Regions from separate parts of the Sphingomonas sp. PEI4 genome, predicted to be linked through region 2. Evidence: predicted binding sites of a transcription regulator. Region 2 holds the regulator's gene; the other holds the start of a gene.

Region 1 (8,778 bases), 1.3 Mb from region 2:
TGATGATGCCCTCGCAGTGGAGGCTCTCGTCGCGGATCGACCAGGTGACGATCTGGCCCATGCCCTTCATCTTGTTGAAGCGCGGGAAGTTCATCAGCATCGCGAACGACGCGAACAGCTGGACGCCCTCGGTGAAGCCGCCGAACATGGCGAGCGTGCGGGCGATATCCTCGTCGTTGTCGACGCCGAAGGTCTGCATGTAATCATGCTTTTCCTTCATCTCGGCATAGTCGAGGAAGGCGCCATATTCGCTCTCGGGCATGCCGATGGTGTCGAGCAGATGGCTGTAGGCGGCGATGTGGACCGTTTCCATGTTGCTGAACGAGGTCAGCATCATCTTGATCTCGGTCGGCTTGAACACGCGGCCGTATTTCTCGTGGTAGCAATCCTGCACCTCGACGTCGGCCTGCGTGAAGAAGCGGAAGATCTGGGTCAGCAGGTTGCGCTCGTGATCGCTGAGCTTCTGCGCCCAATCGCGGCAATCCTCGCCCAAGGGCACTTCCTCGGGGAGCCAGTGGAGCTGCTGCTGGCGCTTCCAGAACTCGAACGCCCAGGGGTATTCGAAGGGCTTATACTGCTTGGAGGCGTGAAGGAGGGACATCGGGAAGCTCCGGAAGGAATTAGGGAAAACTGGGTGAAACTGGGAAAACGGGAAACTAGAAGCGGCTGGAACTGATCATGACGACGACCACGAAGACGATCGAGGCGATCGGTGCGGCGATCATCAACTGGCGGCCGCGCTGGCGGATCTTGGCCACGTCCATCGTGCCGGGGTTCCAGCCGGGGACGGGCTCGCTGTCGACGTCGGGATCGATATCGAGCATGCGATCCGACGACGATCTCGACCAGGGATTGTGATCGAGGCGGCTCCAGTGGCGGCCGAGCATGACGTTCGCCACGCAGATGGCGAACACCGCCAGGATCAGGACCAGTGTGTTCAGGCTCATGGCATGGTCAGCGTCATGTCTCGGTGCTCCATTGCCACATCGCGGCGGCGGACATTGCCAGGACGATCGCGCCCGAGACCAGCATGATCCCGATCATCCGGAACGCATAGGTCTGCGGTTCGGTGATGGCGGGCGAGCGGAGGCGCAGAAGAAGTGCGATTCCGACAAGACCGAGCACGCCTGCGACGGCAAACATGATAGCGCTGCCGTACGTCATGCGACCAACTCGCACGGCGTGCGTTCAAGCCCGGAACTCAATACAGGAGAACGACCATGGTCGATGCAACCAAGATCCAGGAACATGCCGAAGTCATCGGCGCTGACGGCGTCCATGTCGGCACCGTCGACAAGGTCGAAGGCAACCGCATCAAGCTGACCAAGAAGGACTCGGGCCCGCAGGTCGTCGAGGGCACGGGCAGCCATGAAGGGCATCATCACTTCATCTCGCTCGGGTTGGTTGCGGATATCGAGGACGGCAAGGTCCGGCTTTCCGCCAACGCCGACGTGGCGGTGACGTTCGAAGAAGAGGAATAAACCCTCTGCGGTGCGTATCGAACGCGCCGCCACGCCTGCTCGAACCCCGGTCCGCTTCGCGCGGGCCGGGGTTTTTCGCGTCGGGTGATCTCCGATCCGTGATTCACGGGCCGGGGTCACGCCGGGCGATCGAGGCGCCTTACTGGCAGGCAAGGCACTCATCGTAATCCTTCGACTCGACGTCGATCTGGCGCAGGTCGATGGTGTTGTCCGCCTCGACCCCGCCGGCGAAGCCCGCGCGCTGCACCGACTTCGAGCGTAGGTAATAGAGCGACTTGATCCCCAGCTCCCACGCACGGAAGTGGAGCATCAGCAGGTCCCACTTCTCGACGTCGGCGGGGATGAACAGGTTCAGCGACTGCGCCTGGTCGATGTAGGGCGTGCGATCGGCGGCGAGTTCGAGCAGCCAGCGCTGGTCGATCTCGAAGCTGGTCTTGTAGCAGTCCTTTTCCTCGACCGAGAGGAAGTCGAGATGCTGGACGCTGCCGCCCTGTTCGAGGATCGAGTTCCACACCGCGTCGGAGTTCTTCGACTTCTCGCTCAGCATCTTTTCGAGATACGGGTTCTTGACCGAGAAGCTGCCCGACAGCGTCTTGTGCGTGTAGATGTTCGCCGGGATCGGCTCGATGCAGGCGCTGGTGCCGCCGCAGATGATGCTGATCGACGCGGTCGGTGCGATCGCCATCTTGCAGCTGAATCGCTCCATCGCGCCGACGTCGGCGGCGTCGGGGCAGGGGCCACGCTCGATCGCGAGCTGCATCGAGGCTTCGTTGGCCTGGGCACTGATGTGCTTGAACATGCGCAGGTTCCACGACTTCGCCATCGCGCCCTCGAACGCCAGGCCGCGTGCCTGGAGGAACGAGTGGAAGCCCATCACGCCGAGGCCCACCGAGCGCTCACGGCCCGCGGAATAGGCAGCGCGCTCCATGCCGGGTTCGTGGCGGTCGATGTAATCCTGCAGCACGTTGTCGAGGAAGCGCATGACGTCCTCGATCAGGCCCTTCTCGTCCTTCCACTGATCCCAGGTTTCGAGGTTCAGCGACGACAGGCAGCACACCGCAGTACGCTCGTTGCCGAGGTGATCCTTGCCGGTCGGCAGCGTGATCTCCGAGCAGAGGTTCGAGGTCGAGACCTTGAGGCCGAGTTCGCGGTGATGCTTCGGCATCGCCTTGTTCACGTGATCGGCGAAGACGATGTACGGCTCGCCAGTCTGGAGGCGGGTCTCGACGAGCTTCTGGAACAGCGAGCGCGCGTCGACGGTGGCGCGGATCGCCTGGTCCTTCGGCGAGCGAAGATGCCATTCCTCGCCGTTGCGCACGGCCTCCATGAACGCGTCGGTGATCAGCACGCCGTGGTGGAGGTTCAGCGCCTTGCGGTTAAAATCGCCCGAGGGTTTGCGGATTTCGAGGAATTCCTCGATCTCGGGGTGCGAGACGTCGAGATACACCGCCGCCGACCCGCGGCGCAGCGAGCCCTGCGAGATCGCGAGCGTCAGCGAATCCATGACGCGGACGAACGGGATGATGCCGCTGGTCTTGCCGTTGAGGCCGACCGGCTCGCCGATGCCGCGGACGTTGCCCCAATAGGTGCCGATGCCGCCGCCGCGCGAGGCGAGCCAGACATTCTCGTTCCAGGTGTCGACGATGCCGCCGAGGCTGTCGGGGACCGAGTTGAGGTAGCACGAGATCGGCAGGCCACGACCGGTGCCGCCGTTCGACAGAACGGGCGTGGCGGGCATGAACCAGAGCTTCGAGATCGCATCGTACAGGCGCTGCGCGTGGCCGGCGTCGTCGGCATAGGCGGAGGCGACGCGGACGAACAGGTCCTGATAGCTCTCGCCCGGGAGCAGGTAGCGATCCTTGAGCGTGTCCTTGCCGAATTCGGTCAGGAGCGCGTCGCGGCTGTGATCGACCTCGACCGGGTAGATCTGCGCGCGCACGGAATGGCTGTCCTGCGCCTGGCGCGGGGCCTTGGGGGCCTCGGCGGCCGGGGTCTCGATGGTCTGGTCGATCGTGTCTGTCGTCATGTCGCTATCCCGGCTGCTGTCTCTGAAATCCATCGAAACCGCTCCTGTTGTTCCGTATTCGTTCGAATCGGCGTCATGTCACCATGCTACCATTGGACGGCCCCTAACGGGAGAACAAAAAGTGACCATCGCGGCGGTGGAAGGCGCGCATATGATCGGTTCGCACAGAGCCATGCGAGGGTTGTTCTACCAGCGATTGGGTCCGCCCCCGAACGCAACCCCAAGAGATTGTGCCAAAGCGCGAAGAGACGCAAGGGGGTGTGGAGGTGGATCGGGGCTCGGTTCGTCGCGTTCGTCGCGGGGTTGGACGAGCGGGGATTCGCGACGCGTGGACTTCTGCGGGGTTCACGAAGCGCAAGGGGGCGAAGCGGGAACGAAAAATTATTTCGGGGCGGAAGATGGCAAATGTTGCTTTGTGGAGGAGACGGTATGGGCGCGCGGGGCTCGACTTTCCGTTGAGCCTCCGTCCCTTCTAGTTCCCCCGCGAAGGCGGGGGCCCAGGAACCATGATCGTTGTCCTGCTTGATTCCTGGACCCCCGCCTTCGCGGGGGAACAGGATGGGGCGGCTCCATCTCCTACTTACCTATCCGAGCACCACCCCGGCGGAGGCCGGGGCCCAGTTGGGGGACGTTGCTAACCGAGCGCGGCGTGTTGTTACTGCGACCTTTCCAACTGGGCCCCGGCCTTCGCCGGGGTGGTGGGAATCGGCGCGTGTCTCAGCCCTCGATCATCGCCCGGATCTGCGTCGCCAGCGCGTCCATCGCGAACGGCTTGGTGATCATCGACATCCCCGGTTCCAGGAATCCCGACGCCAGCGCGGCATTCTCCGCATATCCCGTCATGAACAGCACGCGCAGGTCGGGACGCAACGCGCGCCCCGCGTCCGCGACTTGCCGTCCGTTCAAGCCCGGCAGGCCGATGTCGGTGACGAGCAGGTCGACTCGCTCCATCGTGCGCAGCCGTTCCAGCCCCGCCGGGCCGTCATGCGCCTCGACCGCCTGATAGCCGAGTTCGCCCAGCACCTCGACGATCAGTGACCGGACCACCACGTCGTCCTCGACCACCAGCACGATCTCGCCCGCGTCGGTGACGTGCTCCTGGGTCAGGCCGGGCAGCGCGTCGTCCTGTTCCGCCATGCCGTAGTGGCGCGGCAGATACAGCTTGATCGTCGTGCCCTTGCCGACCTCGCTGTAGATCCTCGCATAGCCTTCGGACTGGCGCGCGAAGCCATAGACCATCGACAGGCCGAGCCCGGTGCCCTGACCCAGCGGCTTGGTCGTGAAGAACGGCTCGAACGCCTTGGCGATCGTATCGGCGGACATGCCCGTGCCGGTATCGGATATGCAGATGCAGACGTAATGGCCGGGCCGGACATCGCGCCGGCTCGCGGCGAAATGGTCGTCGAGTTGTGCGTTGCAGGTCTCGATCGTCAGCGTGCCACCGTGCGGCATCGCGTCGCGTGCGTTGATGGCGAGGTTGAGCAGCGAATTCTCGAGCTGGTTGGGATCGCACAGCGTCGTCCAGAGCCCCGCCGCGAGCACCATCTCCAGTTCGATCTGCTCGCCGGTCGTGCGCCGAAGCAGGTCCTCCAGCGATGCGACCAGCGGATTGACCTTCACCGGGCGCGGGTCGAGCGGCTGGCGGCGCGAGAAGGCGAGCAGCCGGTGGGTGAGTGCCGCAGCGCGATTGGCGGCAGCGGTAGCGCCCGAAATGAAGCGGTCGAGTTCGCCGACACGGCCCTGCGCCACGCGCCGCTGGACGATCTCCAGGCTGCCGGTGATGCCCTGCAACAGGTTGTTGAAGTCATGTGCGATGCCGCCGGTGAGTTGGCCGACCGCCTCCATCTTCTGCGCCTGTCGCAACGCCTCCTGCGCTTCGATCAGTTCTTCCGTGCGATCGCGGACGCGCCGTTCGAGGTCGGCGTTGAGCAATTGCAGGTCGTGTTCGAGCCGCTTGCGATCGGTGACGTCTGCACCCTCGACGAAGATGCCGACGACGGCACCGGTCGCGTCGCGAATGGGCTGGTAGACGAAATCGACGTAGCGATCGTCGACCGCGCCGCCGGGTTCCGCCTGGACCGCGAAGAGCATCCCGCTCGCGGTGAACGCCTCGCCGCTCTCGAACACGCCGTCGAGCAGGTCGAGAAACCCCTGTTCGACCGCGTCGGGCAACGCCTCGGCGACGGTGCGGCCGAGTACCTCCCGGTGGCCGACGAGCTTGTTGTAACCAGGGTTGGCCAGCTCGAACCGGTGCTCGGGTCCCCGCAGCATCGCCATGAAGGTCGGCGCCTGCGCAAACATCTGGCCCATCCGTTCGCGTTCGTCGCGCAGCGCACGTCCGGTCTGGACCTGCCCGGTGCTTTCATAGGTCGAGCAGAACATGCCCGCGATCGCGCCGCTCTCGTCGCGGACCGGCGAGTAGGAGAAGGTGAACCAGGTATGCTCGTCATAGCCCTTGCGGTTGGTGACGAGCGGAAGATTCTCGAAGAACGAGGCTTCGCCGGCCAGTGCCTTGTCCACGAGCGGACTGACGTCGGGCCAGAGTTCGGCCCAGATGTCGGGCAGCCGGTCGCCGAGTGCCGCGGGATGCTTGTCGTGCAGGATCCGCGCGTAATGATCGTTGTACAGGAAGCCGAGTTCCGGACCCCAGGCGATGCACATCGCGAATTTCGATGCGAGCATCAGCGAGACGATCGAGCGAAGCGATTGCGGCCAATGCTCGACCGGCCCCAGCGGCGAGGCCGACCAGTCATGCGTGCGGATCATCGCGGCCATCTCGCCGCCGCCGGTCAGGAAATCGGCCTCGGCCGTCTGTGTGGTCATCTCAAGATCCTGCCGGGTCGAATTCCACGTCCGAGATTGGTGGATACGGGGCGCGGCCGCGCGTTACCATCGGTGCGAGCGGCAGATCGGCGGGTCATCGGCACAGTTCGTCGGCCAACCGCGTCAGGCTGTCGACGCTATACTCCCAGTCCTGTGCGGCGTCCGCATCGGGTGCGAGGCGGCCGCCATATTCGTGCGGGCGATCGACATAGGCGGTCTGGAGACCGGCGGCGCGTGCGGCGGCGAGGTCGCTGTGATGCGCAGCGACGAGACAAAGCTCGTCGGGGGCAATGCCGAGGAAACGCGCGGTGGCGAGGTAGGCTTCGGGGAGCGGCTTGTAGACCCGGCTGACTTCCGCCCCGAGGATCGCGTCCCAGGGGAGGCCGGCGCGGCGCGCCATCTCCAGCATGAGCGCGATGTTGCCGTTGCTCAGCGTCACGATCGGGTAGCGGGTCTTGAGGCGGGTGAGACCTTCGACCGAGTCGGGCCACGGGTCCAGGCGATGCCAGGCGTGCGTCAGGTCGGTGAGCGTCGCTTCGTCCAGCCCTGCCGAGTCGATGCCATGGTGGCGGAGCAGGTCTTCGAGCGCTTCGCGGTGAAGCGTGTCGAGGATCACGAACGGGCGCTGGCCGTTGCGTACCTCCTCCAGCGCAGGCTGATAGCGTTTGCGCCAGCCATCGGCGAACGCGTGTGGGTCGATATCGGTGCGGTCGAGCCGCGCGAGGATCGGCGCGGCATCGCGCGCGATCCCCGAGCGCCAGTCGACCACGGTGCCGAACACGTCGAAGGCGAGGGCTTTGATCTGGGCACGATGTACCATGGGGGGAAAGACGGCGGGAGGCGGCGGTTGGTTCCCGGCGGTGGGGGACTTCGAGGCCATTGCACACGCCGTTGTAGACGAGGGGATTCGGCAATCGTTCAGCCACCTTGGCCTTCGCCGAGGTGGCGAATCTTTACCGTTCTCCCGCGAAGGCGGGAGTCCAGGAGTCTCGGGCGGTGGCGCGGCTTGGTCCTGGGCCCCCGCTTTCGCGGGGGAACTGGAAAGGAGACGTGGCCGAGGCAGTGATGTCATTTCGCCCTGACTCACCCAGCCCGGCGGAGGCGCGCGGAATGGCCCTGGTTCAGCCGCTCCAGGTTGAACGCCTCGTGGAACTCGATGCCCGCCTTGCCGGCGCGGGCCCAGCGGACGCGGGCGCCGAACATCTGGTCCTCGACCAGTTCGATCTGCATCTCGACACCGTCGGGATTGCCGTCGATCCGGAGCCCGTCGAGCATCGCGCCCGACGTCGAGATGTCGCGAATGCGCACGTCACCGCGGACGCCGTCGATCGCAATCCGGGCGGAGCGCAACATCTTGGTACGCGGCGCGCGGCTCACCTTGAAGCCACTGGCGGCGGCGGTGCCGTTCTCGACCCCCAATTGCCGCAATGCCTCGTCCGCGCGCACCGGGCGGCCATAGACATAGCCCTGGATATGGCTGCACCCGAGGTTGCGGATCAGGTCGATCTCGTCCTGCACCTCGACCCCTTCGGCGGTCGTCTCCATCCCGAGCGTGTCGGCGAGCGTAACGATCGCCTTGATGATCGCGGCGTTGCGGTTGCCCGGCTCGGCGGCACCGCGCACGAACGACTGGTCGATCTTGATCTTGTCGTCCGCCCAGTATGTTATTCGGCGCAGGGAACGGACTTTGCGTCTGGCGCATCCGTCCCCCGCGACGCGTCAGTCCGTTTCTGCCCGCGGTGCGCCGCTCATGGTTACGGGTTTTGGCCCTCCTGCGGTTGCTTCGAGCGTGGAATCCCCGCCCAGCACGCGGTACAGCGTCACGCGGTTGCTCGCGCCGACGAGTTGCGTCGCGACGAGGTTGCGTTGTGCGGTGTAGAGCGACCGCTGAGCGTCGAGCGAGTTGAGGAACGTGTCGATCCCGCCGCGATAGCGCGCGTCCGACAGGCGGTACGTATCCAAAGCCGCTTCGGAGAAGTTCTGGTTCGCCTGCAACTGGTCGGCGATCGTGCCTTGCCGGGCCAGCGCGTCGGCGGTTTCCTGGAACGCGGTCTGGATCGTCCGCTCATAGGTCGCGAGCGCAGCGTCGCGTTGCGCCTTGGAATAGGCGACCCCGGCGATCCCGGCTCCCGCACGGAAGATCGGGTAGCTGACCGATGGCGCGACCGAATAATTGAACGCGCCGCCGCTGAACAGCGAGGTCAGAGACGTGCTGGCGAACCCCAGGATCCCGGTGAGCGAGATACGCGGGAACAGTTCCGCACGCGCCGCACCGATCTCGGCGTTGGTGGCGCGGAGCTGGTATTCCGACTCGACGACGTCGGGGCGGCGCAGGAGAATGCTGCTGTCGAGCCCGGCCGGTAGCGTGGCGACGGTCGGCAAAGCCTGCTCGATCGACGCGGGCAACAGGCTGGCGTCGACCGGCGCACCGACGAGCAATTGCAGCGC
Region 2 (8,778 bases):
TGTTGAGGATCGAACGGAGGTGGTGTTCGCGTCGGACGATCGCCGCCTCTGCCGCTTTTTCGTGCGTGATGTCGCGGATGACCTTGCCGAACCCGCGCAGCGCGCCGGCATCGTCGTGAAGCGCGGTGATCGTGACGTGGGCGAGGAACTCGGACCCGTCCTTGCGGACCCGCCAGCTTTCTTCCTCGATCCGGCCGTCGCAGTGTGCGCGGGCGAGGTCGCCTTCGGGTTTGCCGGCGGCGATGTCGTCGGCGGGATAGAAGATCGCGAAATCGCGGCCGATGATCTCCGCCTCGGCCCAGCCCTTGATCCGTTCTGCGCCGCGGTTCCAGATCGTCACGCGGCCGCGGGGATCGAGCATGTAGATGGCATAGGTGGTCGCGCCGTCGATCAGCAGCCCCAGCTCCTCCGCCAGCGCCGCATCGCCGCGCGCGACAGCCTGGGATTCGGTATCGTGCGAAGACTGCGACGCGATCATGCGGGCGGTGCGGTTGCTCGGCGAGCGCAGAGGCAAGTCATTGAGACGCGGGCCTTGTTCAACGAACGGCTCTGATACGTCGGAAGTCGAGGTCTCGACCTCCGCCATCGGAACATGACCCATGTTAAGCGATAAATCCGCGATATGCTAATAGCCCTTCAACAACGATGATTGCCGACAAGATCGTCCCGCCGACGAATAGTCTTGGGTTCGTAGAGAAGAACAGTCCGGGATATTTGGATGGCGCAGTGGCGGACATGATCTAGTGCGATAGCAATGTGCAGCGCCGGTCGCGCAACAGCAGGTCGCGGGTGACGCCACCGAACGCCCATTCGCGGATCCGGCTGTGGCCATAGGCACCGGCAACGAGGAGATCGGCCTCGAGATCATCCGCGATCCCGGCGAGCGTGTCGATGCTGGAGCGCTTCATCCGCGCGACGATCTTGTCCGCATCGACGCCGTGACGCGCGAGCCAAGCCGTGATGTCGTCGATCGGCTTGCGCGCATCGATCGCGTCGATGGCGACTTCGACGATCACGACGCGGTCGGCGGCCTGGAGCATCGGCAACGCATCGCTGATCGCACGGCGGCATTCGCGCGTATCGGTCCACGCGACCATGACAGTCTCGAACGTCGCGGTGGCGGCGCCGTCGGGAACGACCAGCACGGGGCGGCCTGCGCGCAGGATGAGGTCACCGGTGTCGGCATGCGTCGCGAGGTCGGCGAACCCGGGGCCTGCGCTGGTGATGACGAGATCGGCGGAGCGCGCATTCTCCGCGACGACATGCGCGATGTTGGCGAGTGTCGGGATCGATCGCCATTCGAGCGCATGATGCGCGAGCCGTTCGTGCGCGTGGAACTCGGTCTTGGCGCGGGCGAGTTCGTCGGCGACGATATCGCGCTCGATCACCGCATATTCGCCGCCGAGATAGCCGTCGCACGTGCCGATCGGCACCGGCTGGCACACGGCGATGCCGATCACCGCAGCGTCGTACTGGTCGGCGAGCGTCGCGGCGACGTCGAGCAACGCCGCGTTGGCGCGGCCGCCGTCGAGATGCACCATCAAGGTCGAATAGGTCATGCGCGGTCTCCCTCTTTCGGAGACCATTCGGCGTTATGGTGGGGGCGGGAAAGTATCGGGAACTACGCATAAGCGCCGCATGTGCGTAGTTCCCGACGCTGTCCGCGATCAGTCGCAGCGATAATTTGCGGTCATCGCCGGGCATATCGGCCTCACCGCGAACAACGGCGTCGTCACGTTGGGCGGCCGATCAAGCGCGCAAGGACCGCCGCAGGACCGCCGCCTCGTCGAACCGTTCACCGGCGTCGCTTCAATTGCCGTCGTTCAAGCGCGTGTGGGCCCGCGCGGTTTGGCTGCGAGGAAGGCAGCTGCGATCGCATCGCGCATCGGCTTGGGTGCGAACGCCGCGTCGTAGGGCAGGGGGCGCTTGGGCAATCCATCCGGGCGCGACCGCAACGCCTGCAGCCAGCTGTACCGGTCGCTTAATCCCCAGCACATCACTGTGCGGCATTGCGGGTAGGACAACATCAGATCGAGATAGGCGCGGGTATGCGCCGCCACTTCACGATCACGCGGGCCGATCGCACTCGGCAGGGGATTGTCATGGACGTCGAGTTCGGTGACGAGCAGGTCCAAGCCCATTCCCGTGACGTCGTCGAGGAACCGGCGCCACGCAGTCTCGTCCAACGCGCCGAGACCGGTCGGTGCCTCGCTATATTTGCTTCCAAGGTGACTCTGGACCCCAAGGGCGGTGACGGGGGTACCGCGTTTCAAGAGCCGTTCCAGCAGTCGCAGCACGGCATCGCGATGTCGGCCGTTGTCCGACTGCCAACTCATATAGTCGTTATAGACGAGTTGCGCGCGTGGCGCCGCCGTTCTTGCAGTCCGGAAGGCCAGCTCGATCGTCGTCTCGGCGCCTAAATGTCTCGACAATGCCGTTTCGCGCAACAGGCCGGTGTCTGGGTCGATGGCCTCGTTCACGACGTCGAAGCTATCTACGGTCGCTGCATAGCGCCTGGTGACGGTATCGATATGGGCGATCAAAAGCCGATGGGCTTCGGCACGGGGGTTTGGACCATAATCATGCGTTCGTGTCCATTCCGGCATCCAACGTTCGGTCTGCCAGAGCAGTGTATGCCCGCGAACGCCCAGGCCTGTCTCACGTGCCCATGCAACCAGGGCATCCGCTGCACGGAAGTCGAAGCTGCGGGCGTCGGGCCGTAGCGCGCTCCATTTCATTTCGTTTTCAGGCACGATCAAATTGCATTGTGCCGCATTCAAGCGGCGATAGGCCAAGTCCGCGAAATTCGAGCCGCCAAGCGTGCTGCCGAAACGAATATTTTTTGCTCGGGCGAGCGCGGCCAGTGACGGTGGGGATTTGGCGCCCAGACCCGTGAACCCCGGGATCAGCGCGAGCGCTGCCCCGCCCGTCATTATCGTCCGACGATCAATCACAAATGCCGCCTCTCATCGCCATCCCCGCTCGTTCGCAATGACCGAGCCATGGATTGACGGATTTCCATGACAGAATATCCGTCTTGATCCGGCAATCCTCTATCATATCCAGATGTTGGCAAGCCATTTCGCATCATGAAAGCGACAACGTCGTCAGCCGTCAACCGGTCTCATGCTTGCAAGACGCGATCGCCCGGCCACTCACGGCCGGACTCGGGAGTGGGGATGCATGAAGCTGGTCGAGGCAACGAAGAACCGTCAAACGACGGAGCAAGGCACTATCGGTTTCGGACTTCCACAGATTGTGCCTTGCTCATCAACCGCTTACCCGCATTTGCTGTACCCGCATTGGTAGCAGGTCAGGCATCCCTCCAGCATATGCGCGGTATGGCGCTTGCAGCTCGGGCATTGTTCGCCGGTTGCGTCCAGCGCGAGTGCGGGCTCGGGCTCCGAATGCTGGCGCAGGATGCGGCCGATCAGGGCGATCAGGCTGGGTGCGTAGCTACCCTTGGTTTCGTGATCCAGGCGAACGAGCGCGCCGCCCTTGGGCGAATGGACGCGTTCCAGCTCCTCGAACAGGAAAGTGGCATCGCCGCGGCGGCACGCTGCCGACAGCGTCCGGGTGAGCGCCGCCATCGTCTCGAAATTCTCAACCGAGCTGGTCGAGATGAAGATCTCGAACGGCACGCGGCGGCCATCGGGATGCACATAATCGTTGATCGTGAGGTAGTAATTCTCGCCGTCGATCGGCCACTTGATCTTCACCGTCTTGCCGCTCAGCACCTGCGGGCGGGTCAGCACGTCGGATGCGGTGACAGAGGGCGGCGCGACGACCGGCTCAGGCTCGGCAGTGTCGCTCTTCACCGACAGCACGGAGCCGCGAATGCCGCTCGGGCGATAGGTCGTGCAGCCCTTCATGCCCTCGCGGTACGCGGTCAGATAGACCTCGCGGAACGCTTCGTACGGCATGTCGGCAGGGCAGTTGATGGTCTTCGAAATCGCCGCGTCGACCCATGCCTGCGCGGCGGCGGCGACGGCGATGTGATCGTCCACCGACAGTTCGAGCGCGGTGACCATATAGTCGGGCAGGGCTGCGGCAGGATCGAAGCCCGGCATCCGGCTATACAAATACCAGCCGTAATCCTGCACCTCGAAGCGCTCGAGCGTCTGGTCGGTCGCGGTCTGTTCGATCACGACGGCGCGATCGTAATGCCAGCTGAAGGTCGGCTCGACGCCCGAGCTGACGTTACCGTAGAAGATCGATGTCGTCCCGGTCGGCGCGAGCGTTAGCAGCACGCCGTTGCGGATACCGTAAGTGCGGATGTCCGCGACGAGGTCGACCGGCAGCTTGGTCAGGAACGGTGCGCGCGCGAATGCTTCGGTGTCGTAGGCAGGGAAGGTGCCACGCTCCCGTGCCAGCGCCACCGACGTCCGATAGGCCTCGATCGCGATCGCCTTGCCGATCTCCTCGACCAGCGTTGTCGCCGCGCGGCCATAGCGCACCCGCATCTGCTGCAGCAGATTGCCGAGGCCGGTATAGCCGAGACCGATGCGACGCTTGGCGAGCGCTTCGGCGCGCTGTTCCGGCGTCGGGAAGGGCGAGGTGTCGAGGACATTGTCCAGGAACCGCACGCCGACCTGCACTGCGCTACGCAGCCGGTCCCAGTCAACCGCCGCTTCGGGCGTGAACGGGTGCAGTACCATGTTGGCAAGGTTCACATGGCCGAGATCGCAGTCGCCATTGGGCGGCAGGGGCTGCTCGCCGCAGGGATTGGTCGCGGCGATCGTCTCGCAATAGTTGAGGTTGTTCAGCCGGTTGACGCGGTCGATGAAGATCACGCCGGGCTCGGCATAGTCATAGGTCGTGCGCGTGATCAGGTCGAACAGCTCGGCGGCGGGCAGCCGGCGATAGACGTACCACGGCCGCCCGTCCTTCTCGCCGACCGCGACATGCTCGCCGTCCGCGCGCGGCACGTGGAAGCCCAGGTCCCAGTCCGCGCCGGCCTCCAGTGCCGCCATGAAGTCGTCCGTCACGGTTACCGACACGTTGAAGTTCTTCAAGAAATCCTTGCGCGTCTTGGCGGAGATAAACGCCAACACGTCGGGGTGCCAGACCGGCAGCACGCCCATCATCGCGCCGCGCCGAGAGCCGCTCGACCGGATCGTGACGCACATCCCGTCCCACATCGCCATGAACGGGATCACGCCCGACGAGATCGATCCGGTCCGGCCGACGACCGCGCCGTCCGGGCGCAACGTACCGAAATCCATGCCGATGCCGCCGCCCTGCTGCTGCGTGAACGCTGCGACGTTCAGTGCCGGCATGATCCCGACACCGGGTAGGCCGGGTTCGCTGTCCATCGAATCCTGGATCGTCGGCGAGACGAAGCAGTTGATCCATGTCACGCGTTTGGTCGTGCCTGCGCCTGCGAAGATGCGTCCGCCCGGTACCCAGTCGCGGGCTTCGAGCGCGCCAAGCGCCTTGGCGGCCTGCGCCGCATCGTCGTTCGCATAGACGCCGCCGACGACTCGCGCGAACGTATCGGACGGCGTTGCCTCGCTACCGTGGCGGTATTTCTCGCGCCAGATATGGACGGTGACGGGCTGGTCGAGCGGGCCCATTGCGGTATCGGAAGTCATCGGGCGAACCTTAAGTCATTGTACGGGCCAGCGTTCGACATACCCAATCTCGGGACGGAAATGGCCTCTTCCAATCTATGGGTTTGAAATCCGGAAAGCGCAACATGCAGTGTGTGAAGCGGTACATTCATGCCATAGGTTGATGATTGCTCGGGCAGGCGCGTGGTGCGCATCGCGATGCTCCGATCGCGATGAAAGGTTCGATGCTATTTTTCCTGGCGTACCCAAAGCCCCCCTTTGGTTCGCTCTCGCGTGGGCATGACCGACAGGCCCCGAGCAGGCGAACTTGTCGAGCCTGTGTCTGGCGAACCGGGTGATGAAACTGGATTGAAGGATGCCTCGGCACGGTGAGGCATCAATCGCACATCCCTTCTTTTGCCAACGCCATTGGCGAACCGCTCTGCATGCTTCTTCAAGCACAAGGTATCACCCGCCTTAAGCGGCGGCCTTGGTGCTGTTCGCTAGACTTGCCGTCCGTGACTCTGACAGCGCCATCGTCAACACAATCCTCGGCATGGGCGACAACCGGGAAACGCGTAGCTCCATCAACCGGCGAATTGTCTGCTTTAGGCGCGCCACCTTGTACAACCCGCTTTTGCAGACGCAAAATCGCCGAGGTTCGTTACGGAATGAGCGCGACTGCAAACCGATCGTTAGACGGCGTTGCTCCGATCCAGAGGACGAGCATCTTAGTCGAGTGTCGATGCTACGCACTGATAACATCCCGCACTACCGGTTATGACGACTGGAGCAACGCTCCGGCCTTTGTCGGGGCCTACGCGAACGGCCGTCACTACCGGTCGCTTTGGCATCCACATCGGCTTTTCATCCGCCGCACCGCCTTGATGTCAAACGCGTCTCGATACCCGCTACTCAGTCGTAGCGGCGGAGAATGCCGGAGAGCTTGCCCTGCACGCGGACTTGGGCGGGGGCATAGCGTTGGGGGTCATAGGCGCGATTGGCAGGGTCGAGGCGTACCATGGCGCCTTCGCGGCGGAAGTATTTGAGCGTGGCTTCGCTGTCCTCGATCAAAGCGACGACGATCTCGCCATCACGAGCGGTCTCGGTACGGCGGATCAGGGCGTAGTCGCCGTCGAGGATGCCGGCCTCGACCATCGAGTCACCGGAGACTTCGAGCGCGTAATGCTCGCCCGTGCCGAGGAGCGCGGCGGGGACGGCGAGCATCGTGCTGCCTTCGAAGGCCTCGATCGGGACGCCGGCAGCGATGCGGCCGTGGAGAGGTATCTCCACGACGTCGTTCGCCGGGTGCGGTACGGCGGCGGACGCGGGTTTTACATTCGATGCCTTCGCCTGCGCCTTCTTTTCCGCACGCTCAGGCATCCGCAACACTTCGAGCGCGCGGGCGCGGTTCGGCAAGCGGCGGATGAAGTTGCGCTCCTCAAGCGCGCTGATCAGGCGATGGACGCCCGACTTCGATTTGAGGTCGAGCGCGTCCTTCATCTCCTCGAACGACGGCGAGACGCCGGTTTCGTTGAGGCGATCGTTGATGAAGCAGACGAGTTCGTGCTGCTTGCGCGTGAGCATGGCGGTTCTCCGTCCGGAACAGACGAGGAACTTCTATGGAACATAATTAACGCCGTCAAGCGTCCGTATCACGCGATAACGAGGATTTCCGCCGATTCGCCGGCCAATGCGATCGGAGCGCTGCCGGGGCGAACGATCAGACAGGTCGACCGGGCCAAGGTCAGCAGCATCGAGCTGTCCTGTATCGTGGACGCATAGGCCTTGCCGTCTTTGAGTTCGGCGCGGAGATAATCGGTGCGGGCGTTGTTCGCAGGCAGGTCTTCGCCGAGCAGCGCGTGCGTCGTCTGCGGTAGCGGATCGCGTGCGCCGGCCATGTGCGCGACGACGGGCTTGACGAACAAGATAGCGGTGACGAACGCCGAGACCGGGTTGCCGGGCAGGCCTAGCACCATCATTCCGCCGATCCGGCCGGCCATCATCGGCTTGCCGGGGCGAAGCGCGATGCGCCAGAAATCGATGGTACCGCCGGCCGCTTCGATCGCCGGGCGGACGAGGTCGTGATCGCCGACCGATGCACCGCCGGTGGTGACGAGCAGGTCGGCCTGGACGCTGGCGAAGGCGTTGCGCAGGACGTCGAGGTTGTCGGGGAGGATGCCGAGGTCGATGACGTCGACGGGCATGTCGGCCAGCATCGCGGCGAGCATGATGCCGTTCGATTCAGGGAGCGCGATGCCGTCGGTGATCGAGCCGGGGGGGACGAGTTCGTCGCCGGTCGCGGCAACTGCAACGCGCACGCGGCGGTTGACGGCGAGGCTGCCGTGCCCGCCGGTCGCTGCGACTGCGATGCGCGCGGGGCTGAGGCGGTCGCCGGCGGCGATCAGGCGAGTTCCGGTGGAGAAGTCGAGTCCCTTGCGGCGCGTGTTGCGGCCGAACGTCGTCGGGCCTTCGCCGGCGAGGATCAGGGCTTCGCCGTCCCGTTCGGCTTCTTCCTGGACCATCACCGTGTCGGAGCCTTCGGGCATCGCCGCGCCGGTGAAGATGCGGGTGGCTTCTCCAGCGGCGACCTGGCCGGCGAAGGGGCGACCGGCGGCGCTTTCGCCGATGACTTTCCAAGGGCCGGGGAGGTCGGCGTAACGGATCGCGTAGCCGTCCATTGCCGAGAGGTCGGCGGCGGGTTGGGTGCGGCGCGCGAGGATATCCTGCGCGGCCCACCGGCCTGCGGCGTCGCGCAAGCCGACGGTCTCGCTACCGACGCGGGGGGCCATTGTGAAGAGGCGGGTCTGGGCTTCGGCGACGGGGACTAGGGTCATGCTTTTAGCTCTGATATTGCGCGATGTTCCTGCCGGAAGTGCAGGAAGTTCACACGCTGGGAGACATTTCGGTGGGGGCGGTTCTGGCGATCGAGGTTTGGAACGGTCTCGTCCGGCAGAAGGTCCGGCAGGAGCGCGTTAGTTTGGGGCATGCCTGGCGCTTTGCCATGGGCTGGGGGTGTAGGACAAATGTTGTTGGCCCCGCAGACGCAACCTCTTCATCCTGACTTTCGCGAGGATGCCGGGCTGGGGTAACGGGCAACAGGTTGCGCTGCGATATGCTACTCGGTATCAAGCCGAGCATTCGCCCTGGACCCGGTGCAATTCCGGGTGGCTATTCCGGCCGCCGATCCGCCGGACAACGCAACGACGTCTTCAAAGTGAACCGC

The links. Region 2 encodes LexA, which represses DNA repair genes until DNA is damaged. Its sites were predicted from a motif close to GTTCCNCNCTTGTTCT; they were not measured.
Region 1: a site for LexA is predicted at 3,619-3,634, ahead of AC1MLZ_RS08535 (ribonucleoside-diphosphate reductase subunit alpha). Genes of this name have one in related genera too.

What each region holds. Positions count from the first base shown of each region.
Region 1 covers NZ_CM155258.1:1,865,923-1,874,700, reverse strand. The annotation lists gene AC1MLZ_RS08555 (ribonucleotide-diphosphate reductase subunit beta) at 1-601, opposite strand, end outside; gene AC1MLZ_RS08550 (hypothetical protein) at 657-947, opposite strand; gene AC1MLZ_RS08545 (hypothetical protein) at 961-1,164, opposite strand; gene AC1MLZ_RS08540 (DUF2171 domain-containing protein) at 1,221-1,481, shown strand; gene AC1MLZ_RS08535 (ribonucleoside-diphosphate reductase subunit alpha) at 1,621-3,507, opposite strand; gene AC1MLZ_RS08530 (PAS domain-containing protein) at 4,225-6,330, opposite strand; gene AC1MLZ_RS08525 (haloacid dehalogenase type II) at 6,425-7,150, opposite strand; gene AC1MLZ_RS08520 (PilZ domain-containing protein) at 7,414-7,953, opposite strand; gene AC1MLZ_RS08515 (efflux transporter outer membrane subunit) at 8,050-8,778, opposite strand, start outside.
Region 2 covers NZ_CM155258.1:565,929-574,706, reverse strand. The annotation lists gene AC1MLZ_RS02485 (PAS domain-containing sensor histidine kinase) at 1-478, opposite strand, end outside; gene AC1MLZ_RS02480 (universal stress protein) at 741-1,559, opposite strand; gene AC1MLZ_RS02475 (endo-1,4-beta-xylanase) at 1,824-2,954, opposite strand; gene AC1MLZ_RS02470 (adenosylcobalamin-dependent ribonucleoside-diphosphate reductase) at 3,279-5,594, opposite strand; gene lexA (transcriptional repressor LexA) at 6,468-7,139, opposite strand; gene AC1MLZ_RS02460 (molybdopterin molybdotransferase MoeA) at 7,208-8,389, opposite strand; sul1 at 8,698-8,753, shown strand.